DNA from 3 places in the Amycolatopsis sp. VS8301801F10 genome. Region 3 is predicted to be linked to each of the others. Evidence: riboswitches for the same ligand, from Rfam matches in the RefSeq annotation. Region 3 holds a riboswitch; each other region holds the start of a gene.
The links. A riboswitch is a leader RNA that binds a small molecule or an ion and turns the genes downstream of it on or off. The one in region 3 is predicted to bind S-adenosylmethionine.
Positions count from the first base shown of each region.

Region 1: it holds a riboswitch for S-adenosylmethionine, as region 3 does, so the genes downstream of both, F9C11_RS23145 (aminotransferase class V-fold PLP-dependent enzyme) here and thrC (threonine synthase) in region 3, are expected to answer to the same signal.
Region 2: it holds a riboswitch for S-adenosylmethionine, as region 3 does, so the genes downstream of both, F9C11_RS12175 (methionine ABC transporter ATP-binding protein) here and thrC (threonine synthase) in region 3, are expected to answer to the same signal.

Region 1 is NZ_CP176065.1:4,859,838-4,869,714, reverse strand. It holds gene F9C11_RS23165 (AsnC family protein) at 174-1,484, shown strand; gene F9C11_RS23160 (RluA family pseudouridine synthase) at 1,900-2,826, opposite strand; gene lspA (signal peptidase II) at 2,823-3,440, opposite strand; gene F9C11_RS23150 (hypothetical protein) at 3,704-3,949, opposite strand; gene F9C11_RS23145 (aminotransferase class V-fold PLP-dependent enzyme) at 4,200-5,528, opposite strand; SAM riboswitch class IV at 5,568-5,682, opposite strand; gene F9C11_RS23140 (potassium/proton antiporter) at 5,778-7,256, opposite strand; gene F9C11_RS23135 (ArsR/SmtB family transcription factor) at 7,356-8,051, opposite strand; gene F9C11_RS23130 (penicillin-binding transpeptidase domain-containing protein) at 8,149-9,798, opposite strand.
Region 2 is NZ_CP176065.1:2,493,651-2,503,527, forward strand. It holds gene metG (methionine--tRNA ligase) at 1-1,145, shown strand, start outside; gene F9C11_RS12160 (TatD family hydrolase) at 1,379-2,203, shown strand; gene F9C11_RS12165 (transglycosylase family protein) at 2,553-4,013, shown strand; gene rsmA (16S rRNA (adenine(1518)-N(6)/adenine(1519)-N(6))-dimethyltransferase RsmA) at 4,106-4,948, shown strand; SAM riboswitch class I at 5,697-5,787, shown strand; gene F9C11_RS12175 (methionine ABC transporter ATP-binding protein) at 6,004-7,017, shown strand; gene F9C11_RS12180 (hypothetical protein) at 7,127-7,600, opposite strand; gene F9C11_RS12185 (4-(cytidine 5'-diphospho)-2-C-methyl-D-erythritol kinase) at 7,722-8,690, shown strand; gene F9C11_RS12190 (ABC-F family ATP-binding cassette domain-containing protein) at 8,720-9,877, shown strand, end outside.
Region 3 is NZ_CP176065.1:4,210,030-4,219,906, forward strand. It holds gene F9C11_RS19825 (ComEC/Rec2 family competence protein) at 1-634, shown strand, start outside; gene thrC (threonine synthase) at 659-1,924, opposite strand; SAM riboswitch class I at 1,938-2,071, opposite strand; gene holA (DNA polymerase III subunit delta) at 2,203-3,174, shown strand; gene rpsT (30S ribosomal protein S20) at 3,489-3,749, opposite strand; gene F9C11_RS19845 (EamA family transporter) at 4,143-5,003, shown strand; gene F9C11_RS19850 (VOC family protein) at 5,026-5,400, shown strand; gene F9C11_RS19855 (class I SAM-dependent methyltransferase) at 5,397-6,008, opposite strand; gene lepA (translation elongation factor 4) at 6,125-7,975, shown strand; gene F9C11_RS19865 (Uma2 family endonuclease) at 8,095-8,661, shown strand; gene F9C11_RS19870 (pyridoxamine 5'-phosphate oxidase family protein) at 8,702-9,148, opposite strand; gene F9C11_RS19875 (NAD(P)H-dependent flavin oxidoreductase) at 9,209-9,877, shown strand, end outside.

The DNA.
Region 1 (9,877 bases), 650 kb from region 3:
GCTCGCCGACGCCGGAGGCAAGACCGCCATGCCAGCGCGACACGCCTGCAAAACCTTCCCGGACCACCGGCCACCACCCGCGTCCCGCCAGCCGCCGCGGTGGCGCGGGGCACGCCGGGCGCGGTGGTGCGGCCGGGTGCGGCGGGCGAGGCGGTAGCGTTGCCGGAGTGGCCGTGACCGATCCCGCCGACATCCGCCTGCTCGCCGCGCTCGCCGAGCTGGGCAAGGGGGCTGTGCACGAGCTGGCGGCGAAGGTCGGGATGGATCCGAGGGAGGTCGCCTACCGGCTGGTCGCGCTGTCCGGGAGCGGATTGCCGCTGCTGGTCGGGGTCGAGAGCGACCCGAACGGCCTTCGCGCGGCGATTTCCGGGGCTCCGGCGTCGTGGCAGCGTCCGCAGGGGGGCGGGTATCCGGGAGGGCCCGGGTCGGCGCCGTTCCCCGCGGCCGGGCCCGGCCAGGGCGGGATGCCGCCGGGTCCGGCCTCCGCGCCGATGGCTTCCGGCCCGGCCGCGATGCCCTCCGGTCCGGCGCCGAACGGCCCGGCTTCGGCGGGAGTCCCGGGGCGGGGCGCGCAGGCTCCCGGGATGCCGGGCTCGTCCGGTCCGCATCCGCCGGGACAGTCCGGGATCCCCGACTCGGCCGGAATGCCGGGGCACTCCGGACCGCACCCGCCGGGGCAGCACGGCATGCCCGGACCCGGGACCTCCGGCGCGTACCCGCCCGGGCAAACCGGTCTTCCCCCGGGCCCGGGGCAGCACGGCAGGCCCGGGCCGGGGACGTCCGGTGCCTACCCGCCGGGGCAGAACGGCATTCCCGGACCGGGAGCGTCCGGCGCCTACGCACCCGGACCGGCCGGGATTTCGGGCGCTTACCCCCCTGGGCCGAACGGGATTCCCGGCGGAATGTCCGGCGCGTACTCCCCCGGGCAGACCGGGATGCCGCCCGCCGGGGTGAGTGTCCACAATGGACCGTACCCGGCTCCGGACCCGGTCGTCAGCACGTGGGGCGTCCCGCAGACGGCTTCCTGGGCCCGCGGCGACGAACCCCGGCCCGCCGCCGCGCCCGCGAAGCAGGGGCGGATCGGCGAGACGATGCAGTCGCAGGGACTCGAGGGGGAACAGCTTTCGGTGCAGCTGCTGGAAGTCCAGGATCCCGCCGACTTCCTCTTCGGCGCGGCCGGATACCGGCTCGAGGACGGCGAGCGCGCGGTCGTCGTGCACACCGAGATCACCAACCGCGGCCCGATCCCGTTCGCGTCGCTGCCCGACAACTACCTGGAACTCGTCGCCGACAGCGGCGAGACCATCGCGAAGGCCCCGGTGTCGCTGACGTCGCGGCCGCCGCACAAGATCGGCGTGCAGCCGGGCGAGACCCTCGGCGGGCACACCGTCTACGTCCTCCCGACCGCCACCCGGGTGGTCGCGGTGCGCTGGAGCCCGCGGCCCGAGCCGGACGAACGCACCCTGACCTGGGCCGTCGACTAGCCGGCTGGCCGGCGCCTGCGCCGGTCGGCACCCGGCGCAGGCGCTCGCGAGGCCTCCCGTCTCGCGGGAGGTCCGGAGCACCGGCCACATCGTCCGGACACTCCGCCCAGCGGCCATGCGCGAGCTGGTCAAACCCCGCGCATGCCGCGCCAGCAAAACCACGCAGCCACCGGACTAGTTCCCGTGCCGCAAGGTCTCCAGCGCACCCGGCCACACCGTCCGGCTACCCCGCCCAGCGGCCATCCGCGAGACGGGCTAACCCCGCGCATGCCGCGCCAGCAAAACCGCGGGACTAGTTCCCGCCCCGCAAGATCCCCAACGCACCGGCCACACCGTCCGGCTACCCCGCCCACCGGCCACCCGCGAGCTAACCAAACCCAGCGCCCGCGCATGCCGCGCCAGCAAAACCGCGGGACTAGTTCCCGTCCCGCAAGATCTCCAGCGCACTAGCCAGATCGTCCGGATACTCCGCCTCGAACTCCACCCACCGGCCGTCGGCCGGATGCGCGAAGCCGAGGGTTCGCGCGTGCAGCCACTGCCGGGTCAGGCCGAGTTTCCGGGCCAGCACCGGGTCCGCGCCGTAGGTCAGGTCGCCCGCGCACGGGTGGCGCAGCGCGGAGAAGTGCACGCGGATCTGGTGCGTGCGCCCGGTTTCGAGCTTCACGTGCGCCAGCGAGGCTGCCCGGAACGCCTCGACCACCTCGTAGTGCGTGACGCTCGGCCGTCCGCCGGCGACGACCGCGAACTTGTAGTCGTGCCGCGGATGGCGGTCGATCGGGGCGTCGATGGTGCCGCGCGTCGGGTCGGGGTGGCCCTGGACGACGGCGTGGTAGCCCTTGTCGACGGTCCGCTCCTTGAACGCCCGCTTCAGCACGGTGTACGCGTGCTCGCTCTTGGCCACCACCATCACCCCGGTGGTGCCCGCGTCGAGCCGGTGCACGACGCCCTGCCGTTCGGCCGCTCCGGACGTCGAGATGCGCAGCCCGGCCGCCGCGAGGCCGCCGACGACCGTCGGGCCGGTCCAGCCCGGGCTGGGGTGCACGGCGACGCCGACCGGTTTCGAAATCACCACGATGTCGTCGTCATCGTGCAGGATCTTCATGCCTTCGACCGGCTCCGCGACGATTTCCGCCGCCCGCTCGGGTTCCGGCAGCGTCACCTCGAGCAGCCCGCCCGCGGACAGCCGGTCCGATTTGCCCGCCGGACGGCCGTCGAGGAGCACGTCGCCCGCCGCGGCGAGGTCCGCGACCGCGGTGCGGGACAGGCCGAGCAGTTTGGCGAGCCCGGCGTCGACGCGCATCCCGTCGAGCCCGTCCGGGACGGGCAGCATGCGCGCGCTCACTCGGAATCCTTCTTCTTGCCGCGGGTGGAAGTGCCGTCGTAGTCCTTGCCGAGCAGGGACAGCAGCACGATCAGCGCCCCGCCGACGCAGATCGCGGAGTCGGCGATGTTGAAGATCGCGAAACCCTGCCCGTTGGGCACGAACGCGGAGATGAAGTCGACGACGTGCCCGCGCAGCGGTCCGGGCTCGCGGAAGAACCGGTCGGTCAGGTTGCCGAGCGCGCCGGCGAGCACGAGCCCGAGGCCGATCGCCCAGCCGACCGAGCGCAGCCGGCGCGAGATCCACACGATCGCGATCACGACGCCGATCGCGACGAGCGCGAGCACCCACGTCATGCCGGTCGCCATCGAGAACGCGGCACCCGGATTGCGGGTGACCTGCAGGTAGATCAGCCCGCCGAGGATCGGCTTGGGCTCCTTGCCCTCGAGGTTGGCGACGACGAGGTTCTTCGTGATCAGGTCGATCGCCCACAGCAGCGCCGCGACCGCGAACACCACCCAGACCCGCCGCTTGGGCAGCGGCGAGGTTTCCTCGGCAGCCCCCTGCTCAGGCGGTTCCGCAGACGGCTCGACCTCGGATTCGGACGGCGAAGGATCGGTGCTCACCCCCCCCATTGTCCACAACCGCGCCCGAGCAGGTCACAGCGGCAGTCCCCGGCCGGAATCCGGGCCGCGCGGCGCTCGCCGGTTTCGCCGTCGCCGCCGTGCCCGCCGAGATCCCCACCCGCGCCGCCGCGGCGTGGACCCCACCGACTGTCTCCCGCTGTGGGCGGCACACTGGCGGGCCTGTCCCGCACCGAACCGCGAGAAATCCACGACGGGCAGCAGGCCGCCCTAGCCGACTGCCACCCGCCCATTCCCCCGCGGCGGCGACGCCATCAACCGCGTTCCCCGTCGTCGAGTTTGAAATGATCAGTCAACCGGTCGATGGTGAATTTGTTGCTGAGACGGCAAGCGCTGTGCTGATTGGCGAACATGCCGCTCTGCCAAAAGCCTTCGGTCCGATCGCGGACGGCCACCCATTCGACGGGGACGACGTACTCGGCGGTGTCGTTCGTCGACCAGCCAGGTGCGAGCGAGGTACTCGTGTCCGCCGTCGCGGTAATAACGGAAGAAGACGACATTGATCGGCACCCCGTATCTGGTGTTGAGGTAGGTGACGATGCGCTCGGTCGCGGAGTCCGCCTCGGCGGCGACTACGGACAAGCAGTGGTCCCTGTTCAGTTCTTCGGGCGGATTGCTGCCCAACCTCCAAGACGTGCAGTGCGCCGTCTTCGTCGACTGCGGGCAAGTCGATGATTTTCCCGAAGCTGGTCGGCACTTGGCGGCCGATCAGCAGCAACCGAGGACCCAAGATGTCCGGGTCGCCTTCGATCAGGAACAGAAACCGGGCAGCTCCCGCGTGTCCCCCACCGGCGCCCACCGGCCGTCCACCTTCGCGTACTCCCACCGGGCGCCCCGGGCCACGATCTGCCGCAGCGCCAGCACCAGCCGGTCCACGTGTTCCTCGGTGCTTCCCAACCCGAGGCTCACCCGGACCGCCTGCTGGCCCTCGCTTCCGGCTTCACGGATCAACCGCCGGGCGGCCACATGCGCGCAGAACGCGCCGTCCCGCACGCCGATTCCGTACTCAGCCGACAGAACCGCCGCCAGCCAGCCGGGCTCGAATCCGTCGACCACGAAACTGACCGTGCCGACGCGGTCCACCGGTGCGTCGAAGAAGCGCAGCTCGGCAAACCCGGGCAAGCTCTCGAGACCCTTGCGCAGCCGCTCCAGCAGCGCGGCCTCATGCGCACCAACGGCATCCCAATGCGCCGCCAGCTGCTCGCAAGCCACCCCGAGCGCATACACGCCAACGGTATTCGGCGAACCGGCCTCGTGCCGTTCCTCGCCGGTGTTCCACACCACGGCTTCCTCGGTCACCAGTTTCGTCGCACCGCCGCCGGCCAGGTACGGCTCGGCCGCCCGGAGCCAGTCGCTGCGGCCGATCAGCGCGCCCGCCCCGAACGGCGCGTACAGCTTGTGCCCGGACAGCGCGACATAGTCGACATCCAGCTCCCGCACCGAAATCCGGCGATGCGGAGCGAGCTGCGCGGCGTCGAGCGCGACCCGAGCACCGTGTTTCCGGGCCACCGCGGCGATTTCCGCGACCGGCAGCAGCTCGCCGGTCACGTTGGACGCCCCGGCGACCACCACCAATCGCGGCCCCTGCGGGCATTCCGCCAGCGCTTCGTCCACAACGGACACCGCGGCGAGCCGAGTGCGCGGCAGCTGCACGCGCCGGACGTTCGGGCCCCGCCACGGCAGCAGCGCCGCGTGGTGTTCGCTGTCGAACACCACCACGGAAGTCTTGCGCGGCAACGCTTTCGCCAGCAGGTTGAACGCGTCCGTGGTGTTGCGGGTGAAGATCACCGAGTCGCCGCTGCGGGCGTCCACGAACCGGCGCAGCACGTCCCGGGTCCGCTCGTACAACCGGGTGGAGACCTGCGAAGCGAAGCCCGCGCCGCGATGCACGCTGGCGTACCAGGGAAGGAACTCGTCGACCGCCGTGCGCACCGCGTCCAGGCAGGGCGCGCTGGCCGCGTGGTCGAGGTTGGCATAGCCGATGTCGCCGCCGGTGACCAGCGGGACCCGCAACGCGGCACCAGCGACAGCGGGAACAGCAGAAACAGTTTCCGTGGACCGGTCGAGTGCGAGAGTCATGACGGTGCCTCCTCGGCGTTCCGGGGGACCCCGGCGAGGGGCCCGCGCTTGCCCGCCGCACTGCGCGACCGGCCTGGTCCTCACCCGGGGCACCCCACCGCGGTAGGAGGGTTGCCGGCCAGCAAGCCGGGGCTTCGCGCTGGCACTCATGACCTGGAACCGAAGATAGCGGAAAACCCGCGAAGAAGGCCAGCCCCGTCTCGTGATCTGAGACGGCGGTCACCCGACAGTCTACAAAGGACAGAAGGGTCAGGCCCCGGATTCCCCGTGCCAGCGGGCGAGGCGGCCGGCCCGGTCGACGGCCCGGATGCGCCGTTCGGTCGCGTCGCGGTCGGCGGCGGTCGTGACCACCAGAAGCTGGTCCTCGACCTGCAAGCGGCTCGTTTTCTGCGGGGTGAAGCCCGTCCCGCCGCGCACCACGAGGCTGACCGTCGCCCCGGCGGGCAGCCGCAGCTCCGACAGGTACACGCCGTGCAGCTTCGACCCCTTCTGGATGCGCACCTGCAGCAGTTCCGCGCCGAGTTCGTCGAGCGGCGCGGCGTCGACCTCGATCTCGTGCGCCTGCGTCGCCTTCGTCAGCCCGAGGATCCGCGCGAGCGGGCTGAGCGTCGCGCCCTGCAGCAGGGTGAGCACGATGACGAGCACGAAAACCGCGTCCACGAGCCGTTGCGCGCCCGGCACGCCTTCGGACAGCGGGATCATCGCGAGCACGATCGGCACCGCGCCGCGCAACCCCGCCCAGGACAGGAACGTCTGCTCCCGCCACGGCAACCGGAACGGCAGCAGCGACAGGATCACCGACAGCGGCCGCGCGAGCAGCAGCACCACCGCGCCCGCGACCAGGCCCGGGATGAGCGTTTCGAGCAGCCGGGTCGGCGACGCGAAGAGACCGAGCAGCACGAACAGCCCGATCTGCGCCAGCCAGCCGAGCCCTTCGGCGAACGACAGGGTGTCCGACCGGTGCGGCAGCTTGGAATTGCCCAGCACCAGGCCCGCGACGTAGGTGGCGAGCAGGCCGGACGCGTGCGCCAGCTGTCCCGAGGAGTACGCGAGCACGCACACCGCGACCGTGGCGAGCGGGTACAGGCCGGTCGCCGGAAGCGCGGCCCGGCGCAGCGCCTGCGCGCCCAGCCAGCCGAACGCGAGGCCGAGCGCGAGGCCGGCGAGCAGTTCGTAGACCACCAGCAGCGGCAGCGACCAGTCGACGGCCTCGCCGGACGCGAGCACGACGACCGCGATGTAGGCGGGCGCGTCGTTGACGCCGGATTCCAGCTCCAGCGCGCCGACGAGCCGTTTGCCGACCCCGGCCGTGCGCAGCACGGAGAACACCGCCGCCGCGTCGGTGGACGCGAGGACCGCGCCCCACAGCAGGGCGAGCCGCCAGTCGAGGCCGAGCAGCCAGTGCAGTGCCGCGCCGGTGACCGCGATGCTGATCACCACGGCCACTGTGGACAGCAGGATTCCGGGCCCCAGCGAGGGTTTCACCGCCGACCAGCGCGTGGTGAGCCCGCCTTCGGTGAGGATCAGCACGAGCGCGGCGAGCCCGAGGGACTGGGTGAGCGCGGGATTGTCGAAGCGGATGCCGAACCCCGCCTCGCCGAGCACGACGCCGATCCCGAGATACAGCAGCAGCGACGGGAAGCCGAGCCGGATGGACACCCGCACCGCGACGACCGAGACGACCAGAACCAGCGCTCCGACGCCCAGCAGCACGGGAAGCTCGTCCACTCTGGCCCTCCCTCCCGGTCGCCCGCAGGCGTCCAGAATAGTGAGGCAGGGTCCGGTTCCCGAGCGCGCACCACCGGTGCGGGGGACGGCGCAGGTGTGTTACGACGCCTCGGCGGCACTCACCGTCGCGAGATCGACACCGAGCGCGGCGAACGGCCCCTTCGCGCTCGGCAGGACCCGGATCGCGCGCTGCTGGTCCCGCGTCAGCCATCCCGCCTCGACGGCCCGCTCCAGCACCGCCGCCGGAACCGCGCCGGCCAGGTGCTCCCGCCGCTCTGTCCAATCCAGACAGTCGCGCAGCAACGGCCGCCGCGGCCGATCCGGCACCGCGACGCCGAGATCGGCCAGCACGTCGCGTCCGGCGTCGGTGAGCGCGAGCCCGTCCGACACGTCGATCAGGCCCCGTTCGACCATCCCGTCCCGCAAGGCGACCCCGAGCGTCCCGGCCAGATGGTCGTAACAACTGCGCGCGAAGGACAACCGCTGCACCCGCAACGAAGTCCGCAGCCCGGACGGCCGTTTCAGTTCGGCATGCTGCGCCAGATGCTCGATCAACTCCGCGACCCGCGGATTCGCCAGCCGCACGTACGCGTGCCGCCCCTGCTTCACCCGCGCGACGAACCCGGCCTCGGCCAGCCGCGTCACGTGCTCGCTGGCCGTCGAGACCGCGATCCGCGCGGCGGCGGCCAGTTCGCCGACGGTCCAGGCGCGGCCGTCGAGCAGGGCGAGGCACATGGTCGCGCGGCTCGGATCGGCGAGCACTGCGGCGACTTCGGCCAGTCCGACTGTTTCCATACGGCGAGGGTAGAGCGGGCAAGGTTCGGCGGCGGCCGAAAAGTCGCCTCGTGAGTGTCCATCCCGGTTAGAACCGTGATGAACACTCACGAGCCCGCTACAGCGCGTCGAGGAACTTCGCGCCCAGCGAGACGGCCGGTTTGGAGTCGTTGGCCCCCTCCAGGAACACCGCGAACGCCAGGTCGCCGCGGTAGCCGACGAACCAGCCGTGTGCCTCCGCGCCGTCGCCGAACTGCGCGGTGCCGGTCTTGCCGAACACCGGACCGGAGTGCGAGAGGCCGGTCGCCGTGCCGCCGGTGACGACCTCGCGCATCATCCCGCGCAGCGCCGACAGCACCGAACCGGACGGCGGCTGGTAGCCGGTGTTGACCTTGGTCCCGCCCTCCCACAGCCGCGGCACGACCGCGCGCCCGGACGCCGCGGTCGCCGCCAGCACCGCCGCTCCCATCGGGCTGACCTGCACCTTTCCCTGTCCGATGCCGTCCTCGACCTGCTCGTCCGCGTTCGCCGCCGGGTCGACGCGGCCCAGCTCGGTGGACAGGCCCTCGATCGCGAAATCGGCGTTGAGGCCGAACTGGGTGGCCGCCTTCGCGAGCCCATCGGCGGGCAGCTGCGACGCGAGCCGGCCGAACGTCGTGTTGCACGACTTCGCGAACGCCTTGTGCACGGTCGTCGTGCCGAGGTCGAAACCCTCGTTGGAGAGCGTGCGGGTGCCGATCCGGTCGGTCAGCGGGCACGGCACCGAGGAATCCGGCGTGACGAGCCCGGCTTCCAGCGCCGCGGTAGCGGTGACGATCTTGAACGTCGACCCCGGCGCGTACTGGCCGCTGAACGCCGACGCCGCGTTGGTGACGCTGGCGTTCTGCGCCACCGCGAGCAGATCGCCGGAAGACGGCTGGACGGCGACGAGGACCGCCTTGCCGCGATACCCGTCGACCGCTGCCTGAGCGGCGTTCTGGGTCGCGACGCTGAGCCCGGTGACGGCCGGTTTGTGATCGCCTTCGGGGTTGCCGAACAGCGTCTCCAGGCTCTTGCCCGTGGCGTCCACGCGCTCGACCGCGAACGCTTGCGACGCTTGGCCGTGCCCGGTGAGCGCCGAACGGAGCAGCGGGAACACCTTGTCGTCAGCCAGTTTCAGCCCGCCGCTGCCGGAGACGACGACCGGTTTGCCGTCGCGGTCGACCACCGCCGGAACGTCCGAGGACGCGATCGCCAGCCGCTGGCCCGCTTCCAGCTTGGGGTGCAGCACGGTCGGCGCCCAGTGGACCCGCCACTTCCCCTGCGCCTGGACGAGCCCGAGGCTGCCGGCATACGTCCAGCTGCGGTTCGGACCGAGGTTCCAGGTGATCGTGTAGGCCGCCGTGGCCTTGTCGCCCTGTGCCGCGCCGACGTCGCCGAGCTTGGCGGTCAGCTCCTTGGGCCGGAGCGTCGCCCACGCGTCCTGCAGCGCGGAAGAGGCGTCCGTCGGGGCGTCGGTGGCCTTGCTGGCGGCGTCGGGGTCTTTCCCGGCGAAGGCGAGCAGGTAGGTGCGCGCCGCTGACGTCGGGTCGCTGGGCTCCGCGACCGTCTCCGTTCCTGGCGAGGCCGCCGTCGATCCCCCGCCGTTGAGCAGCACGACCGCCGCCACCACGATCGCGACCACGGCCAGCGCGCCCCCGATCAGCACGCCCTTCTTCCCGGCAGGACTCACCGTCGCCTCCCCCTCGCCCCACGCGGTCCGCCCGCGTCCCTGGCCCAGCTTGCTCATCGCTGGAGGGAACCGGGCGTTACCTCGGGGAATGGGACGGATTCGTGATCAACGCGGTGGGGTATAGGTCGTTATACGT
Region 2 (9,877 bases), 1.7 Mb from region 3:
CCAAGAACCTGATCGACGACATGCGGCCGCGGCCGATCACCCGCGACCTGGACTGGGGCGTCAAGATCCCCCTGGACGGCTGGCGCGACCAGCCGCTCAAGCGGTTCTACGTCTGGTTCGACGCGGTCATCGGCTACTTCTCGGCGAGCGTCGAGTGGGCCCGGCGCAACGGGACCCCGGACGCCTGGCAGGAGTGGTGGACCAACCCGGACGCACGCGCCTACTACTTCATGGGCAAGGACAACATCACCTTCCACGCCCAGATCTGGCCCGCGCTGCTGCTCGGCCAGAACGGGGCGGGAGACCGCGGCGGCGAGCCGGGCAAGTACGGCAAGCTGCACCTGCCGGACGAGATCGTGTCCAGCGAGTTCCTCACCATGAGCGGGTCGAAGTTCTCCACGTCCCGGGGGACCGTCATTTACGTGCACGACTTCCTGCGGGAGTTCGGGCCGGACGCGTTGCGGTACTTCATCTCGGTGGCCGGGCCGGAAACGCAGGACACGGACTTCACGTGGGACGAGTTCGTGCGGCGGACCAACTTCGAGCTGGCCAACGAGTGGGGGAACCTCGTCAACCGGTCGATTTCCATGGCGCACAAGAACAATGGGGCGATTCCGGCTCCTACCGCGCCTGCGCCCGCGGATGAGGAGTTGAAGGCGTTGTCCCGGCAGGCGTTCGAGACTGCCGGGGGGCATCTGGCTCGGTCGCGGTTCAAGCTGGCGGCGGCTGAGGCGATGCGGGTGGTTACCGCGGCCAACCGGTATCTGTCGGATCAGGAGCCGTGGAAGCTCAAGGACGATCCGGATCGGCGGGATGCGGTGTTGCACACGGCGTTGCAGGTGGTCAGTGACGCCAATACGTTGCTGACGCCGTTCCTGCCGCATTCGGCGCAGAAGGTGCACGAGGCGCTTGGCGGGACCGGGGTTTGGGCTGCGCAGCCTGAGCTTCGGGAGGTTGAGGATCTTGACCTGCCGGATCGGATCAACCCCATCCTCACCGGGGACTATGCCAGTGAGCAGGCCAAGTGGGAGTCGAAGCCGGTTGAGGTTGGGCGGCCGTTGGAGAAGCCGACTCCGTTGTTCGCGAAGCTGGATCCGAAGTTGGGGGAGACTGGGCCGGAGTGGGCTCCTATCGTTACTGATTGAGGTCTCGGGGGCGGCTCGTCGCCTGGCGGCGACATTGCGCCTCGGTGTGGAGGCGGGGACCCCGATTTTTTAGTGTGACTACGGCGCGGGGGTGCTTGTCAAGGCGGGAAAGATGCCTTGACAAGCACCCCCGCGCCGTGTTTTTGGCTTTGTATCGGGGGCGGGGGAGGTGTGGGTGCCTCGCTGGTTGGGTGCGTCGGCTGCGGTTCTGGGGGCGCAGTAGCTTTGGGGTTATGGGTGACGAGAAGCGCGAACTTCCCCCGATTCCTGATCGGCTGCCGGTGACGGTGGTTGACGCGCACACTCATCTCGACGCGTGTGGTGCGGAGACTGCCGCCGACGTTGCCGAGATGGTTGATCGTGCCGAGCGGGCTGGGGTTGCTCGGGTGGTCACTGTCGCGGATGATCTCGCTGCTGCTCGGTGGGCTGCGGAGGCGTCCACTTGGGACTCGCGGGTGTTCGCCGCGGTGGCGATTCATCCTACTCGTACCAAGGAATTCGGGGTTGCCGAACAGTCCGAAGTGGAGCGTCTGGCGCGGGGGGAGCGGGTCGTCGCGGTGGGCGAGACCGGGCTCGATTACTACTGGGACTACTCGCCGCACGATGCGCAGCAAGCCGCGTTTCGCTGGCACATCGATCTTGCGAAGCGGCTGGGCAAGGCGCTGATGATTCACGATCGCGACGCGCACGAGGACGTGCTTCGCATCCTCGACGAGGAAGGTGCGCCCGAGACGGTCGTCTTCCACTGCTTCTCCGGCGACGAGCACATCGCGCGCCGCTGTATCGACAAGGGCTACATCCTGTCCTTCGCGGGCACTGTCACCTTTAAGAACGCGCGCGGGCTGCACGAGGCCGCGCGGATCGTGCCGCGCGGGCAGTTTCTCGCGGAGACTGACGCACCGTTTCTGACGCCTCATCCCTACCGGGGGCGGCCGAACGAGCCGTTTTGCACTGCTTATACCGTTCGGTTCCTCGCTCAGCTTCGCGGCGAAGCCGTCCACGAGGTGGCCGAAGCGGTCCGGACCACTGCCGAACGCGCATATCGGCTGCCTGCGTGATTCCGTAGTGTCACAACGGGTTGCACGGATTGCGACATTCGAGACCCCGCATTCGTCCACCTGATGAGTGACGCAAGTCACGACACTCCGGGGGGTGTTTGCGCAACCTGCCAACACCCGTTACTGTCCCGTGATCGTGCCGGTCGGTATCGCGCAGCGAAGCCGGCTGATACGCCCACCAGTCACGTCAGTGCACGTCGGGGAAGCGGAACCGGGGTTGGTACGACTCGGAACCGTGACGATGGCGCTGGCTGGGGGTGTCGGACTTGAGAGGCGCGCCCGAGGGCGCGTCGCGAACGAAGGACGACGCGCGCACGACGCGCGGTGTCTTGGGAAAGGGAACGACCCGGTGACTGGTAGTCGGCAGGATGACTCGCGTCTTGACGCGGGTACGGCGTACTTCTCCTCCTCCGAATCTTCGGTGGCCGTGCTCGACCGCGAGCTCGAGGACACCGCCTACGGGCAGCTTGACTTCTCCGACGAACTCCGCGTGACCGAGCAGGACGTGCTCGCCGCGCTCGGCCCGGACGCCGACGCGCTGATGTCGGAAATCGACGTTGACGTGGACGAGCTGATCCGGCTCATCAACGCGGAAACCACGATGCTTCCGCCGCTCGTCCTCCCGGACGAGGTCGAGCAGGACCGCACCGCCTCCCCGCAGGCCAAGAAGGCCGCGGTCGAGGAAGGGCTGCGCGAGGCGACCAAGACCTGGAAGCGCCGCTTCCTCAAGGGCGCCGTGCTCTCGCTGCTGGTCACCGTCGGCGGTGGCGGCGCGGCGGCGCTCGCGATGAACAAGAGCATCACCGTCGACGTCGACGGCCACCAGCAGACCGTGCACAGCTTCGGCGGCACCGTCGGCGAGGTGCTCGAGGACGCGGGCCTGTCGGTCGGCGAGCACGACGCGCTTTCGCCCTCGCCGCAGGCGGCGGTCGGCGACGGCGGCGTCATCAAGCTCGAGCGCGGCCGTCAGCTGAACCTCGTCGTGGACGGCGTGTCCCGGCCCTCCTGGGTCCGCGCGACCACGCTCGGCGAGGCCATGAACCAGCTCGGCATGGGCAGCATGCTTTCCCAGGGCGCGTGGACGTCGATGCCGTCGTCCGGCGAACTGCCGCTGGAGGGCTCGACCGTCCAGGTCAAGACCCTGAAGCACATCACGCTTTTCGACGGCACCAACGCGCCCCGCCAGGTGAGCACCAACGCGGTGACCACCAAGGAGCTCGTCTCCGACCTGAAGCTGAACCTGGGCCCGGACGACGCGATCGAGGGCGGCCTCGACGTCAGCCTCAAGAACGGCGCCGAGGTCCACGTCAGCCGCATGGGCGTGTCGATGGTCAACCAGGAAGAGACCATCGACCCCGAGGTGCAGAAGGTCGACGACCCGACGCAGCTGCAGGGCCAGCAGAGCGTCGAGGACCCGGGCACGCCGGGCAAGAAGCTGGTGACCTACAAGGTCACGAAGAAAAACGGCGAGGAGATCGCTCGCGAGCAGGTCTCGGAGAAGGTCCTCGTCGAGGCCAAGGCCAAGATCATCAAGGTCGGCACCAAGAAGCCGCCGACGCCGGCGATCGGCGACACCGGCGTGTGGGACCGCATCGCGCAGTGCGAATCGGGCGGCAACTGGTCCATCAACACCGGCAACGGCTACTACGGCGGCCTCCAGTTCGACCGCCAGACCTGGAACGCCTACGGCGGCGGGCAGTACGCCCCGACCGCGGACAAGGCCACCCGGGAGCAGCAGATCGCGATCGCCGAGCGGGTGCGCGACGCGCGCGGCGGCTACAGCGCCTGGGGCTGCGGCTACAAGGCCTGAGCACGCTCTGATTTTCCGGCAGGCGGCCGGGAGCCTCGCGCTCCCGGCCGCCTGTTTTCGTCCGCCGCGTCGCCGCTGGGTAGGCTCGTCCGGTGGTGGAACTGCTGGGGCCTGCCGAAATCCGCGGGCTGGCCGACGAACTCGATGTGCGGCCCACGAAGAAGCTCGGGCAGAACTTCGTGCACGATCCCAACACGGTCCGCCGCATCGTCGAACTCGGCGGCGTGCGGCCGGGGGACGTCGTGCTGGAAGTCGGACCCGGGCTCGGGTCGCTGACGCTGGGCCTGCTCGCCGCGGGCGCTCAGGTCGTCGCGGTGGAGATCGATCCGGTGCTGGCCGCCCGCCTGCCGCGCACGGTCGCCGAGCGCGCCCCGGAGGCAGCGGACCGGCTGACGGTCGTCGGAGCCGACGCGCTGCGGGTGCGGGCCGCCGACCTCCCGGCTGAGCCGGTGTCGATCGTGGCGAACCTGCCGTACAACGTCGCGGTGCCGGTGGTGCTGCACCTGCTGGCCGAGCTGCCGTCGCTGCGCAGCGGGCTCGTGATGGTCCAGACCGAGGTCGCCGACCGGATGGCCGCGGGGCCGGGCAGCCGCACCTATGGCGTGCCGAGCGTGAAACTCGCTTGGTACGGCCCGGCGCGGAAGGTCGCCGCGGTGCCGCGCGCGGTGTTCTGGCCGGTGCCGAACGTCGATTCCGCATTGGTCTCGTTCACCCGGACCGACCCGGTAGCCGGAGTGGATCGCGCCCGCCTCTTCGCGGTGGTCGACGCCGCGTTCTCGCAGCGGCGCAAGACTTTGCGGGCGGCGCTGGCCGGATGGGCCGGTTCCGCCGAGCGGGCCGGCGAGCTGCTCGCCGAGGCGGGAATCGACCCGAAGACACGCGGGGAACAGCTGGACGTGCACGCGTTCGCGCGGATCGCGGCTGCCGGTCATTGACCGGGACCCCGTCCGCGACGGCGGGCTAGGTTCGGCCGCAAGGCCCAGCTCGTCGGCGGCCCGTACGTCGCGGGGTTCTCCTTCGCCTGAGTCCTGGTCGGGATTCCAGTGGCCTACTTCGCGTCCAAGAAGCGATACCAGTGGCAGCAAGGCAACGCGAGCACCTCCCCAGTCGCGGAACTCCCCGTGCGTTGTGACCTCTAACGGCGGCCTCGCGGCAGGTATTCCGGATGCGAGCCACTGGTTTCACTGTGTTGTCCGATGATCTTGCGTCGTCGCTGAGTGTGGGGCTTTCATGGACAGACAGCTACTCTCGGTGATCGCGCGCGGCCCGCGGAAACCGCCCTCCACCTGTGCCGAGCGCCTCGCCACCCCCTCGGCATTCGGGGGAGCTTGAGTGCTCCGCACCCCGATTGTTCAGCGGTGCCGCCCGAAGGTGCTTCGCTTCCCTGACCTATCTCGACCCCGCTTCGGCCGCGGGCAGCCCTGCCGCGCGCCCCGCGTCAAGCGACCACTTGACAACGAGAAAACTCTTGTTCCACAAAGCTCTCTGATCGTCCACAGTGGAACGAACTAGTTCGCCGCCGTGGCCCGCCGCCCGGGTTTCGCAGGTCGAGGCACTGTTCGGCGACCGAGGTTCCGGGTTTCCGGGTCCTGGACGCCGGGTCCCGGGATGCGGGCACCACCAGACGTGTGATCTGCACCAACGCGCTTGCGTTCAGCCAATGGGATCGGCTTTACTCGAAAGCGTCCATCCCGAGCGACTGAGAGACCTGGCTCGCCGAAGTCGCAGCAACCACCCTCCGCAGGGCAGGTGCTACCGCCAGGACCGATGGAGGCTGTTTTCGATGAAGAGGGTCACCCGCCCGCTCCTGCTGACCCGCCGGCGCGTAGTCGACGAAGGTCGCCGCTCGGTATGTGCGTGTCGACGCTCCATGGTCATCGCCTGATCGTTTTTTCCGCACTTTCTCGCGCCGTCCACTGTGGACGGTAATTCGATGACGCCTGGCGCGCCCGGAAACTCCCGCCGCGCCTCGTTTGCCTGGAGCCCTTTCGTGATCACTGTCGAAAACGTGTCCAAATCCTTTCCCTTCCACGGAAACCGGGTCGCCGCGCTGCGCGACGTGAGCGTCGACGTGCAAGCCGGCTCGCTGTTGGGGGTCGTGGGTCCGTCCGGTTCCGGCAAGTCGACCCTCGCCCGCTGCATCGCGCTGCAGGAGCGTCCCGACCGCGGCGTCGTGCGGCTCGACGGCCTCAACACCGCGACCCTCGACGGCAAGCGGCTGCGGGAGATCCGCCGCCAGCTGGGCGTCGTCGGGACCAAGCCGGAGCTGATCGCCGAGCGCACCATCGCCGGCAACATCGCCAGCCCGCTGGAGCAGCTCGGCGTCGACGGACCGCAGCGGCGCAGCCGGGTCGGCTCGCTGCTCGACCTGGTCGGCCTCACCGCCCGCGCCGCGCAGAAGCCGGAAGAACTCACCGACGGCCAGCTCCGCCGGGTCGCGGTCGCCAAGGCGCTCGCCGCCGGGCCCGCCGTGCTGCTCGCCGACGACCCGACCGCGGGGATCGCGGCCGAGGACGCCGGCGCGGTGCTCGCCGTGCTCGACCGGGCGCGCGCCGAACTGGGCGTGACGGTCGTCGTCACCACCCCGGACGCCGACGTCGTCCGCCGGGTCTGCGACGACGTCGCGGTGCTCGACAACGGCGTGGTCGTCGAGCGCGGCACGGTGCTCGACCTGATTTCGACGCCGGACAGCTGGACGGCGCAGGCGGTGCTGCCGTCGATCGAGACCTCGCGCGCCCAGGCCGCGAAGTACGACCGCGCGGTCGACGTCGTGCTGATCGGGTTCGCGTCGGTGGGCGCGCTGCTGCCCGAGGCGGCCAGCCGCTTCGACGTGGAGCTGGCCACCATCGGCGGCGGCCTCACCCGCGTCGGGGACACCCCGATCGCCCGGTTCCGCCTCGGCGTCCGCGGCGAGCGGGCCGACGCCGCACTGTCCTGGATCTCCGACCGGGGCGCGCACGTGATCCAGCCGGCTCGCGGGCCGCAGAGCGTCGTCGCCGCCTGATTTCCCTTACGCCGAACCGTTTTTCGAGGGCCGCCCCATCCAGATGGGGCGGCCCTCGCCGTCTCCGCGGGACGCGCCGCCCGAGGAATCAGGACACACGGGCAAAGTTTCAGGACAGCTGTCCTGAATACTGTCCACTGTGGTCGTTCCGGCGCAAGATCGCCGCGAGTTCCGGATCCGCGCGTGCCTCGGCGGTCTGCTTCCACTTCGCCACGAGAGTGGCGAACGGCACCGGGCTGCCGAGGGATTCGGCTCGTTCCAAGGTCTCGACCAATTCGCCGGCGAACGCGTGCAGCTCTTCCGTCGACAGGTACCGCGCCCACGGGAACGCGGCGGGCAGCGCCTCGGCGGCGAGCGCGGCCGTCTCGGCGCTGCGCCGCATCAGCTTCACGAGGAGCGTGACGGTCGCCGAAAACCCGGCCACCGCCTGTTCCGCGCGCTCGGCGGTGACGAGCAGCAGATCGGGTTTGTCCTTCTCCCGTCGGCGAATCCGCACCGAACGGCTCGGCGCGGCCTCGAGCCGCTCCACCACCCGGCGCGGGTGCAGGGACAGCTCGGACAGGTTCACCTCGGGCGCGCGCATAGTTACAAAGTAGTTCCAAATTAGCTCGTCCGGCCACTCCGCGGCGACGACCGGGGGAACTTCCGTGCCGACGTTTTCTCCTGGCGGGACCTGGCGCGGGCCAGCCACGTAGGCTGGACGGGTGCTCGCCGTAGTTCCACCACCAGTCACCGTCCGGGTCCCGGCCAAGGTCAACCTGCACCTGGCCGTCGGAGACCTGCGGGCGGACGGATTCCACGAGCTGGTCACCGTCTTCCAGGCGCTTTCGCTCACCGACGAGGTGACCGTCGCGGCCGCCGACGAGCCCGGGCTCGAGGTGTACGGCGAGGGGGAGCGCACGGTGCCCACCGACGGCGCCAACCTCGCCTGGCGCGCGGCCCGGGAGCTGGCCGCCTACGCCGGACGGCCGGACGCGGATGAGCCGAAGGTGCGAATCGTGCTGCGCAAGGGCATTCCGGTCGCCGGCGGCATGGCGGGCGGAAGCGCGGACGCGGCGGCGGCGCTGGTCGGGCTCTCGTCGCTGTGGAAGCTCGACGTCACGCGCGACGAGCTGGCCGCCATCGCCGGCCGCTTGGGCAGCGACGTGCCGTTCGCGCTGTATGGCGGCACCGCACTCGGCACCGGCCGCGGCGAGCAGCTCGTGCCGGTGCTCGCGCGGCACACGTTCCACTGGGTGCTGGCCTTCGACGAGGAAGGCCTGTCCACGCCCAAGGTGTTCGGCGAACTCGACCGGCTGCGCGCCGACGGCAAGCCGCCGCGGATCGGGTCGCACACGCCGGTCGTGGAGGCGCTCGCGTCGGGAGATCCTCGCCAGCTCGCCCTCTTGCTCGGGAATGACTTGCAGGCGGCCGCGGTGTCGCTGCGGCCCGGCCTGCGCCGCACGCTGCGTGCCGGGGTGAACGCGGGCGCGCTGGCCGGATGCGTGTCCGGCTCCGGGCCGACCTGCGCGTTCCTGTGCTCCGACGCGGAAACCGCGGTCGAGGTGGCCGCCGAACTCTCCGGAGCCGGAGTGTGCCGGACGGTGCGGGTCGCGCACGGCCCGGTGCCCGGCGCGCGCGTGGTGGGCGGCGACGACGCCCCGCGCAACGCGCCGCCGCGCGTGCACGCCTGAATCAATAGTCCACAGTGGAAAGGATCCGGATGGCCAACCTGGTCAACCTGGAATCGGTGAGCAAGTCCTACGGCGTGAAGCCGTTGCTGGACAACGTTTCCCTCGGGGTCGCGCAGGGGCAGCGGATCGGCGTCGTCGGGCTCAACGGCGGCGGCAAGACGACGCTGCTCGAAGTCCTTTCCGGACTGAGCGAGCCGGATTCCGGCCGGGTGAGCCAGGTGCGCGGGCTGCGGATGGCCGTCGTCACCCAGCGCACCGAACTGCCGGCCGGAAGCACGGTCGGCGACGTCGTGCTGCAGCGCTATGGAGCCGAGCACGAATGGGCCGCCGACGCACGCGTCCGGTCTATTGTGGACGGTCTGGGCATCACCGCGATCGGCCTCGACACCCCGACCGCGAACCTGTCCGGCGGCGAACGCCGGCGCGTCGCGCTGGCCGCCGCGCTGACCGGCGAACTGGACCTGGTGGTGCTGGACGAGCCCACTAACCACCTTGACGTCGAAGGCGTCCGCTGGCTCGCCGACCACCTGCTGGGCCGCCGGGTCGCGGTCGTGGTCGTGACGCACGACCGGTGGTTCCTCGACACCGTCGCGAGCCTCACCTGGGAGGTCGCGAACGGCCGGGTCGAACAGTACGAAGGCGGTTACGCCGACTGGATTTTCGCGCGTGCCGAACGGGCCCGCCTCGCCGCGACCGCGGAGGAGAAGCGGCAGAACCTGGCGCGCAAGGAATTGGCGTGGCTGCGCCGCGGCCCGCAGGCGCGTTCCTCGAAGCCGCGCTACCGCGTCGAGGCCGCCGAGGCGCTGATCGCGGACGTGCCGCCGCCGCGCGATTCCGTGGAACTGATGGCGTTCGCGAAACGCCGGCTCGGCAAAACGGTGCTGGAGCTGGAAGACGTTTCGCTGTCCGTCGGCGACCGGACGTTGCTCGACCACGTGACGTGGCGGATCGGCCCGGGCGACCGGATCGGTCTGGTCGGCGTGAACGGCTCCGGCAAAACCACGCTGCTGAAGCTGCTGGGCGGCGACGTCGAATCGTCGACCGGGCGGCGCGTGCAGGGCAAGACGGTCGCGCTCGCGCACCTGCGCCAGGAACTCGACGACCTGCCCGCCGATCTTCGCGTGCTGCAAGCGATCGAGCAGGTTTCGGGCCGGGTCGTGTTCGGCAAGCAGGAGATGACCGCGTCG
Region 3 (9,877 bases):
GAGCCACTTGCACGCGGACCACATCGGCGGTCTCGCCTCGGTGTTCGACGGACGGGCGGTAGGCGCGATCGCGGTCGGGCCAGGGCGTGCTCCGGCGTGGGCATGGCAGTCGGTTTCCGGCGAAGCGCGGCGTCGTGGCGTGCCGTTGGCGCAGCTGAGCGAAGGGCAACGGCTGGAGTGGCCGGGGTTGGCGCTGGAGGTGCTCGGTCCGCGCTACGCCACCACCCGGGCACCGGCATTGCAGGACGGCACGATGATCAACAACAGTTCGGTCGTCCTGCGCGCGGACACCGACGCCGGCCGGGTTCTGCTGACCGGAGACGTCGAACTGGCCGCGCAAGCGGATCTGCTGGCCGAGGGCGTCGACCTGCGAGCAGACGTCCTGAAGGTGCCGCATCACGGTTCGAGGTATTCGCTGCCGCAGTTTCTCGCGGCGGTGCGGCCGCGCACGGCGCTGATCAGTGTGGGCGCGGGCAACGGATACGGGCATCCGAGCAAGTCCACAGTGGACGTTCTCGGCACGATGGGAGTGCTGGTCGCCCGGACCGATGTGGACGGTGACACCGCCGTCCTGCCCGGAGCAAGCGGTCCGGCGGTGGCGCGTCGAGGCGAGCCGCGGGGTCCGCCGCGGTAGTGCGGCGGACCCCGGGCCGGTGCGTCAGTAGCCGAGCGCCTTGGAGACGGCTTCGGCGGACGGCGGCACGGTGGCCTTCGGGCCGATGTGGTTCTCGACCGCGTCGAGGGTCTTGAGGCCGTCGCCGGTGATGAGGAGGACCGTTTCGGCGTCCGGGTCGAGCTTGCCGGTTTCGACGAGCTTCTTCGCGGTCGCCACGGTGACGCCGCCCGCGGTCTCGGTGAAGATGCCTTCGGTGCGCGCGAGCAGCCGGATGCCTTCGACGACCTCTTCGTCGGTGACGTCCTCGATCGCGCCGCCAGTGCGGTTGACCACGTCGAGCACGTACGGGCCGTCGGCCGGGTTGCCGATCGCGAGCGAGCGGGCGATGGTGTCCGGCTTCACCGGCTGGACGACGTCGTGGCCGTTGCGGTACGCGGTGGAGACCGGCGAGCAGCCGGTGGCCTGGGCGCCGAACACCTTGTACGGGCTGGCGTCCACGAGACCGAGCTGGCCGAGTTCGCGGAAACCCTTGTCCACCTTGGTGAGCTGGGAACCGGAGGCGATCGGCACGACGATCTGCTCGGGGATGCGCCAGCCGAGCTGCTCGGCGACCTCGTAGGCGAGCGTCTTCGAGCCCTCGGAGTAGTACGGGCGGACGTTGACGTTCACGAACGCCCACTTCGGGTGCTCGGCGGCCAGCTCGGTGGCGAGCCGGTTCACGTCGTCGTAGTTGCCGTCGACGGCGATCAGGTCGCCGTCGTAGACCGCGGTGGTGAGGATCTTCGCGCGCTCGAGGTTCTTCGGGATCAGCACGACCGACCGCCAGCCGGCGCGGGCCGCCGCGGCGGCGGTCGCGTTGGCCAGGTTGCCGGTCGAGGGACACGCGAGGACCTCGAAGCCGAACTCGCGGGCGGCCGCGAGCGCGACGGCGACCACGCGGTCCTTGAACGAGTGCGTCGGGTTGCCGGTGTCGTCCTTGACCCACACGCGCTTGAGGCCGAGTTCCTTGGCGAGCCGGTCGGCGCGCACGAGCCGGGTACAGCCGGGTTCGGTGTTCGGAGTCTCCTCGACGGTCGAGGGGACGGGAAGGAGTTTCTTGTAGCGCCAGATGTTGCGCGGGCCCGCCTCGATGTCCTCGCGGCGGACGCGGCCGAAGTCGTAGGCGACCTCGAGCGGCGAGAAGTCTTCGACGGAGACGAATTCCGGAGCGAGCGGCTGCCGGTGCCCTTCTTCCTTCGACACCAGTTCGACGGCCGGACCGAGGTCGAGCGTCTTGTTGGCGGAGGTGGCGCTGAGGGCTGCAGTCATCGCGAGGTTCCTTTCCTCATCTGCCCCGCCGAAGCGGGCCGGAATTGGCACCGTGGTCGTCAGCTACCCCGCGATCGCGGGATGACAGGCTGTACGCCGGTTGCCGGGGCTTCGTCGGGCCGTTCCCTCTGCCCCTCTGGATGAGCGGTATTCGGTTGTCGGAGCGCCGGCGGGCGCGTCCTCGGCTACACCGTACGACATCCCGATCAGCTCGTGCCACGGAGGCGGCCCACATCACCGGAGCGGACGGTTCGCGGGCCGGGTGAGAAGATGGCCGGGTGACCACCGCACCCGCGCCGCTGCACCTCGTCACGGGCGAGGAAGAACTGCTCATCGAACGGGCTGTGCGAGCGTCCCTCGACGCGGCCAGGGCCGCGGACCCGACGGCAGACCTGACGCGGACGCGGGTGTCCGATCTCACACCGCCCGCGCTCGCCGAGCTGGTCAGCCCGTCATTGTTCGCCGAGGGGCGGGTGATCGTGCTGGAGTCGGCGCAGGACATCTCGCAGGAGCTGTCCGACGCGGTCCTCTCCTACGCGAAGGCACCGGCCGACGGCATCGTCCTCGTCGTCGTGCACAGCGGCGGCGGCCGGAGCAAGGCCGCCAAGGCGCTGCCGGGCGCGTTGAAAAAAGCGGGCGCGGAAATCACCGAATGCCCGAAGCTGACCAAACCGGCCGAGCGCGAGGCGTTCGTCCGCAACGAGGTGCGCCGGTCAGGCGGCAAGATCGACGCCGCGGGCCTGATGGCGCTGCTCGATTCGGTCGGCTCGGACCTGCGCGAACTGTCCTCGGCGGCGACGCAGCTGGTCGCCGACACCGGGGGAGTCGTCGACGAGCAGGCGGTCCGCCGCTACCACACCGGACGCGCCGACGTGACCGGCTTCGCGGTGGCGGAAAAGGCCGTCGCCGGCGATCGGGCCGCCGCGATGGAGTCGCTGCAGTGGGCGATGCAGCTGGGCGTCCCGCATGTCCTGGTGGCCGACGCGCTCGCCGACGCGGTGCGCACGATCGCCCGCGTGTCCGCCGCCGGACGCGGCAACCCGAACCAGATGGCGGGCGAACTGGGCATGCCGCCGTGGAAAATCCGCAAGGCGCAGGGCCAGGCCCGCGGCTGGGGCCAGGACGGCCTGGCGACCGCGATGCGCGTCGTGGCGAGGCTGAACGCCGAGGTCAAGGGCGCGGCGGCGGATGCGAACTACGCCCTGCAGCGCGCGGTCCTCGACGTGGTCGCGGCCAGGGGAGACCGCTGACTTCCCGGCGGGACGGCTTTGGCGGAGTCGTCGCGGGAAAGCCGGTGAACGCTGGCAGTGCTCTGTGGTTGTGGGCGCGGGGCTGCTGAATTCCAGGCGGGACCGTCTTGAGGGCGTCGTCGTCGGAAGCCAGTGAACGCCGCCGGGGCTATGCGGTTGCGGCCGAAGGGCACCCCTGCCTCCCAGCCGACGGGACCGCTCGGCGGAAGCCGTCGGCAACCCGGTGAACCCGGCCGGATCCGCAGCGGCCGCGTCCCCAGGGCACGGAAAAGGCCCGGCAGCCGAAGCCGCCGGGCCTTCCGGAAAGACTGCGCTCAGAGCTGGTTCACGCGCTTCGCGAGAGCCGACTTCTTGTTCGCGGCCTGGTTGGCGTGGATGACGCCCTTGGTGACGGCCTTGTCGAGCTTGCGAGCGGCGTCGCGCTGCAGTTCGACGGCCTTGTCCTTGTCGCCGGCTTCGGCGGCCTCGCGGAACTTGCGGATCGCGGTCTTCACCGAGGACCGGATCGCCAGGTTGCGCTGCCGCGCCTTCTCGTTCGTCGTGATGCGCTTGACCTGCGACTTGATGTTGGCCATGGAGGCGTTCCTCTTTCACTCGGTGAAGGTCGCTGCCGCGTTCGTGTGGCTCCAAGCCGACCCCGAGGGACCAGCCGGGTTTCCTCCCTGACGGAATGCCGCACGGCAACAGTCAGAAATCTTAACAGCCCTGCTCGCGGCCCCGGCGAGGGCCCCGGAGCCGGAAATCGCGCGGCATCCCGGCGGCGGCTCCGTTACGGTGGGTTTCGGTAGTGCCTAGGGTTCCGTCGCCTGCCCGTGGTCCCGCGGAGCGGGTCGCGAAGACAACGAGGGCGGGCGGGCCTGGTCCGAGCGGCACCTTCGGCGGGGCGCCGAGCCCTGCCGTTCATCTGACGGGACAAAAGCCTGGAGGACCCGGTCTTCAGCGTGCGCTGAAAACCTGAAGGGGTCCGGATGAACACCACTGCCCTCGCCATGGTTCTCGTCGCCGCGGTCGTGCACGCCGGGTGGAACCTCGCCGCCAAACGGGTTTCCGGCGGTCCGCGGTTCGTCTGGCTGTACTACACGGTCTCGGCGGTCGCGATGCTCCCGGTGATCGCGGCAGCGCTGGCCGTCGAACCGGAACGTCCACAGTGGACTTGGCTGCTCGCCGCCGGGGGCACTGCGGTGCTGCACGTGGCGTACGGGATCGTGCTGCAGCGCGGATACGAGGTCGGCGACCTGTCGATCGTCTACCCGCTGGCGCGCGGCACCGGCCCGCTGGTCTCGGTGCTCGTGGCCGTCACCGTGCTGGGAGAACGGCCGGGGGTGCTCGGGCTGATCGGCGCTTTCCTGGTTGTCGCCGGCGTCCTGGTGATCAGCCTCGGCGGCAGCACCGGCGACGCGAAAGCCCGGCGCGCCGGGGTGTTCTACGGCGTCGCCACCGGCGTGGTCATCGCGGCTTACACGCTCTGGGACGCGCATTCGGTCACGTCGCTCGGCGTGCCTCCCCTCGTCTACTTCGGCGGCGGCGCGATCGGCCAGAGCATCCTGCTCGCGCCGGCCGCCGTGCGCGGCCGGTCCGAGATCAAGCGGCTGTGGCGCGACCACCGGCGCGAGGTGCTGATCGTCGGACTCGCCTCGCCGGCCAGCTACCTGCTGGTCCTGTACGCCCTGCGGATCGCGCCGGTCAGCCTCGTCGCTCCGGCGCGCGAGCTGTCGATCGTCTTCGGCGGGGTCGCCGCCTGGCTCGTGCTCCGCGAGCGCAACGCGGTCCGCCGGCTCGCCGGATCGCTGGTCGTGCTGGCCGGGATCGCCGCGATTGCGGTCGCCTGAGCGGCTCGGGTAGGCAGGAGCCATGGACGTACTGAGCAGCCGGGTGCTGATCCACCCCCGCGACCACGAGGTGTCCACCGCGTTCTACCGCGACGTCCTCGGCCTCGCGATCGAGCGAGAATTCCCTGGCGGCACGCGGTTTTTCGCCGGCGGCGGGTCGATCGAGGTGGTCGGCGAGGGCGAGGCCGGGCCCGGTCCGGACGTCAACCTCTTCCTGCAGGTCCGCGATCTTCCGGCGACGCTGGCCGAACTGGCCGGGCGCGGGGTCGAACCGGTGCGCGAGGCCCGGCGCGAACCGTGGGGCACCGACGAGGCGTGGATCGCCGACCCGGACGGGCTGCGGATCGTGCTCGTCGAGGTCCCGGAGGACCACCCGTTGCGCCGCGACCAGCGCTAGCCCGGTTTCACGGCCCGCAGCTGGGCGGCGAGCGCGGCGAATCCCGGCGGGTCCCAGGTCCAGGTCTGCAGGTCGGTGAATCCCGCCGCGGCGGCTTCGCCGGCCAGCTCGTGCCGCGTCACCGGAAGCCATTTCTCGTGCGCCGAGAGCAGCAGCCGTCCGCCTGGCCGCAGCACGCGGAACAGCTCGGCGAACGCCGCCGGGCGGTCTTCCCAGAACTGGACGTTGTTCACGGTAAGCACGACGTCCGCGGACGCGTCCTCGCAGCCGGTCCGGGCCGCGTGGCCCGCGCGCACCTCGGCGCGGTCGCCGCAGCGGTCCGTGCAGAGATCCCGCATCTGCGGGGAGGGCTCGACGCCGATCACCTCGCCGGCGAGTTTGCTCGCCGCGTCAAGGCCGACGCCGGGGCCGGGGCCGATGACCAGGACGGTCTCGTCCGGTTCGAGGCGCGCGAGGTCGACGACGCGGTGCTCGGTCGCGGCGTTGCCGATCGCCATCAGCTTGCCGCCGAGCCTGCCCAGCAGGCCGCTGGGGTGGCCGAAGGCCCGGTCGAGCGCGGCGTCGAGGACGCCGGGGCCGGGCGGCGAGGGGGAGGGTGAAGTGGTCATGCTTCGAGGTCATCACGAGACGCGCGGGGCCGCATCGGGGATGACCCCCACCCGCACCCGGAGGTCCATGGGACGATGGGGTACGGACATCCCCCACCATCCCGAGGACAGCCCGAGTGACAGCGCCCAAGACGTTCGCCGACACCACCTTCACGCCGCCGGAGTTGATCCGCAACTTCTGCATCATCGCCCACATCGACCACGGCAAGTCGACGCTGGCGGACCGGATGCTGCAGCTGACCGGCGTCGTCGAGGAGCGGGCCATGCGCGCGCAGTACCTCGACCGCATGGACATCGAGCGGGAACGCGGCATCACGATCAAGGCCCAGAACGTCCGGCTGCCGTGGCAGGTGGACGGCAAGGACCACGTCCTGCACCTGATCGACACGCCCGGCCACGTGGACTTCACCTACGAGGTCTCGCGCGCGCTCGAGGCGTGCGAGGGCGCGATCCTGCTGGTCGACGCCGCGCAGGGGATCGAGGCGCAGACGCTCGCGAACCTGTACCTCGCGCTCGAGAACGACCTGCACATCATCCCGGTGCTGAACAAGATCGACCTGCCCTCGGCGGACCCGGAGAAGTACGCGGCGGAGATCGCGCACATCATCGGCTGCGAGCCCTCGGACGTGCTGCGCGTGTCGGCGAAGACCGGCATGGGCGTGACCGAGCTGCTGGACGAATGCGTGCGCCAGGTCCCGCCGCCGGTCGGCGACGCGGACGCGCCCGCCCGCGCGATGATCTTCGACTCGGTCTACGACACCTACCGCGGCGTCGTCACCTACATCCGCGTGGTGGACGGCAAGATCACGCCGCGCGAGAAGATCAAGATGATGTCCACCGGCGCGACGCACGAACTGCTCGAGGTCGGCATCATCTCGCCGGAGCCGAAGGCCAGCAAGGGACTCGGCGTCGGCGAGGTCGGCTACCTGATCACCGGCGTGAAGGACGTGCGCCAGTCGAAGGTCGGCGACACCGTGACGTCCGAGCGCAACGGCGCGAAGGAGCCGCTGGCCGGCTACCGCGACCCGAAGCCGATGGTGTTCTCCGGGCTGTACCCGGTGGACGGCTCGGACTACCCGGAGCTGCGCGAGGCGCTGGAGAAGCTGCAGCTCAACGACGCCGCGCTGACCTACGAGCCGGAAACGTCGGTCGCGCTGGGCTTCGGCTTCCGCTGCGGTTTCCTCGGGCTGCTGCACCTGGAGATCACCCGCGACCGGCTGGAGCGCGAGTTCGGCCTGGACCTGATCTCCACCGCGCCGAACGTGGTGTACCGGGTGGTGCTGGAGGACCGCAGCGAGGTGATCGTCACGAACCCGTCGGACTGGCCGACCGGGCTCAAGATCGCCGAGGTGCACGAGCCGGTGTCGAAGGTGAGCATCCTCGCGCCGTCGGAGTTCGTGGGCACGATCATGGAGCTGTGCCAGGCGAAGCGCGGCACCCTGCTGGGCATGGACTACCTGTCCGAGGACCGCGTCGAACTGCGCTACACGATCCCGCTCGCGGAGATCATCTTCGACTTCTTCGACACGCTGAAGTCGCGCACGCGCGGCTACGCGTCGCTGGACTACGAGGAGTCCGGCGAGCAGGTGGCGGACCTGGTGAAGGTCGACATCCTGCTGCAGGGCGAGACGGTGGACGCGTTCTCCGCGATCGTGCACAAGGACGCTGCTTACACCTACGGAAACCGCATGGCGACGCGGCTGCGCGAGCTGATTCCGCGGCAGCAGTTCGAGGTCCCGATCCAGGCCGCGATCGGCTCGCGGATCATCGCGCGCGAAACGATCCGCGCGATCCGCAAGGACGTGCTGGCGAAGTGCTACGGCGGCGACATCTCGCGGAAGCGGAAACTGCTGGAGAAGCAGAAGGAAGGCAAGAAGCGGATGAAGACCGTCGGCCGGGTGGAGGTGCCGCAGGAGGCCTTCGTCGCGGCACTGTCCACTGAGGACAACGGGAAGAACAAGAAGTAGTCCCACCTTCGGGTGAACGGCGGCTCCGGGTTTCCGGGAGCCGCCGTTTTTTGTCGGTGGCGGGTGGTGTCCTCAATTGCGGACAGGAACTCTGGTGCGCACAGGGAAAGGAGAGCACCATGACAGTCATGATGGAAAGCCAGGTTCCGCCCGGATCCGGTCCCATGACGGTGCGGGACCTCGAGGGGATGCCGGATGATGGCCGCCGTTACGAACTCATCGACGGAGTGCTGGTCGTGACTCCGGCGCCGGGGTACCGCCATCAGAAGATCGGGTACCGGCTCTACCACGTGCTGGAAGCGGCCTGCCCGCCGGAGTTCGACGTCCTCGGCGCACCGTTCGCCGTGCACGTCGGCGACCGGACGGAGCTGCAACCGGACGTTCTGGTCGGCCGCAGCGAGGACTTCACCGACCAGGATCTGCCGGTGCCGCCCGTGCTCGCCGTCGAGATTCTGTCGCCGAGCACGGCGATCCACGACCTGAACACCAAGAGAGCCGTCTACGAACGGCTGCGGGTGCCGAGTTACTGGGTGATCGACCCGGCCGCGCCCGAACTGACTGTGTTCGAACTGGACGCGGACGGCTTGTACCAGCAGGTCGCCAAGGCCGCGGGAGCCGAGGCCTTCGAAGCGCGGCAGCCGTTCCCGGTCCGGGTGGTGCCCAAGATGCTTGTCGAGAGGGGCTGAGCGGAGCCGAACTTCTCGCGTCCGACGCCTGCCGGGACGCTCAGCCGTTCCCGATGATCCTGCCCACCTCCACGAACACCGCGGCCCGGCGTTCGGCGGCCATCACGCGGTCGTATTCCGCCCAGTCGTCGTGGGTGCCGGTGGCGGCTCGGAAGACCTCGCGCAGCAGGGGCGGGAGGCCGTCGGCCGGGAAGGACGGGTCGGGGTCGTCCGGGCCGATCAGGCGGGTCGGGCCGGTCACCGAGAGCCAGTGCCAGCCGCGGCGGAACGTTACGGTCGCGTGGCCGTTGCGGCGCAGCAGGGTGAGCTTGTGCGCGCCGCCGACGGCGACGAAGCCCACGCTCGGCTTGCCGGTCACCGGGTCGTCCAGGATGCCCGCGTTCACCACGGACGCGTGCACGGTGCCGTCGGCGCGGGTCGTGGCCACTGTGGCGAGGCCGTTCTCCTGCACCGACAGCGCGCGGAGCTGTTCCAGGGTTGCCGTCATGCTCTTCTGCAACGCGGCGGCGGCCCGGCGCATTTCCGGTGCGGCACTAGGCTCGGGGACATGTTCGATGATCTCGAGTTCCCGGTGATCGTGGCGCCGATGGCGGGCGGGCCGACGACTCCGCAGCTGGTCGGCGCCGTCACGGACGCGGGCGGGTTCGGTTTCCTCGCCGCCGGCTACCTCAGCCCGGAGACGCTCGACGCCCGGATCGCGCACACCGCCGACCTCACCGGCGGGCGGTTCGGCGTCAACCTGTTCGTCCCCGGCGGCCGGTCGGTGGCCGACCTGAACGCGCACCGCGAACGGTTGCTCGCCGAAGCCGTGCGCTACGGCGTCGAACTCGGCGACCCGGTCTGGGACGACGACGAGTACCCGGCGAAACTCGACCTCGTCGTGCGGCACCGGGTCCCGGTGGTGTCGTTCACCTTCGGCGCGCCGACGTCCGCCGAGGTGCAGCGGATCCACGAAGCCGGCGGCAAGGTCGCGGTCACCGTCACGAACCCGGAGGAAGCCGACCTCGCCGCCGCGCGCGGAGCCGACGCTCTGGTCGTGCAGGGCTTCGAGGCCGGCGGGCACCGCGGTCTGTTCACCGACGACCCGGGCAACCCGGCCGGCGGCGAGGAGTACGGCCTGCTCGCGCTGCTGCGGCTGCTCGGCGCGCGCACGAGCCTGCCGTTGATCGCGGCCGGGGGACTGGTCAACGGCGCCGACATCGCGGCGGTGCTGGCG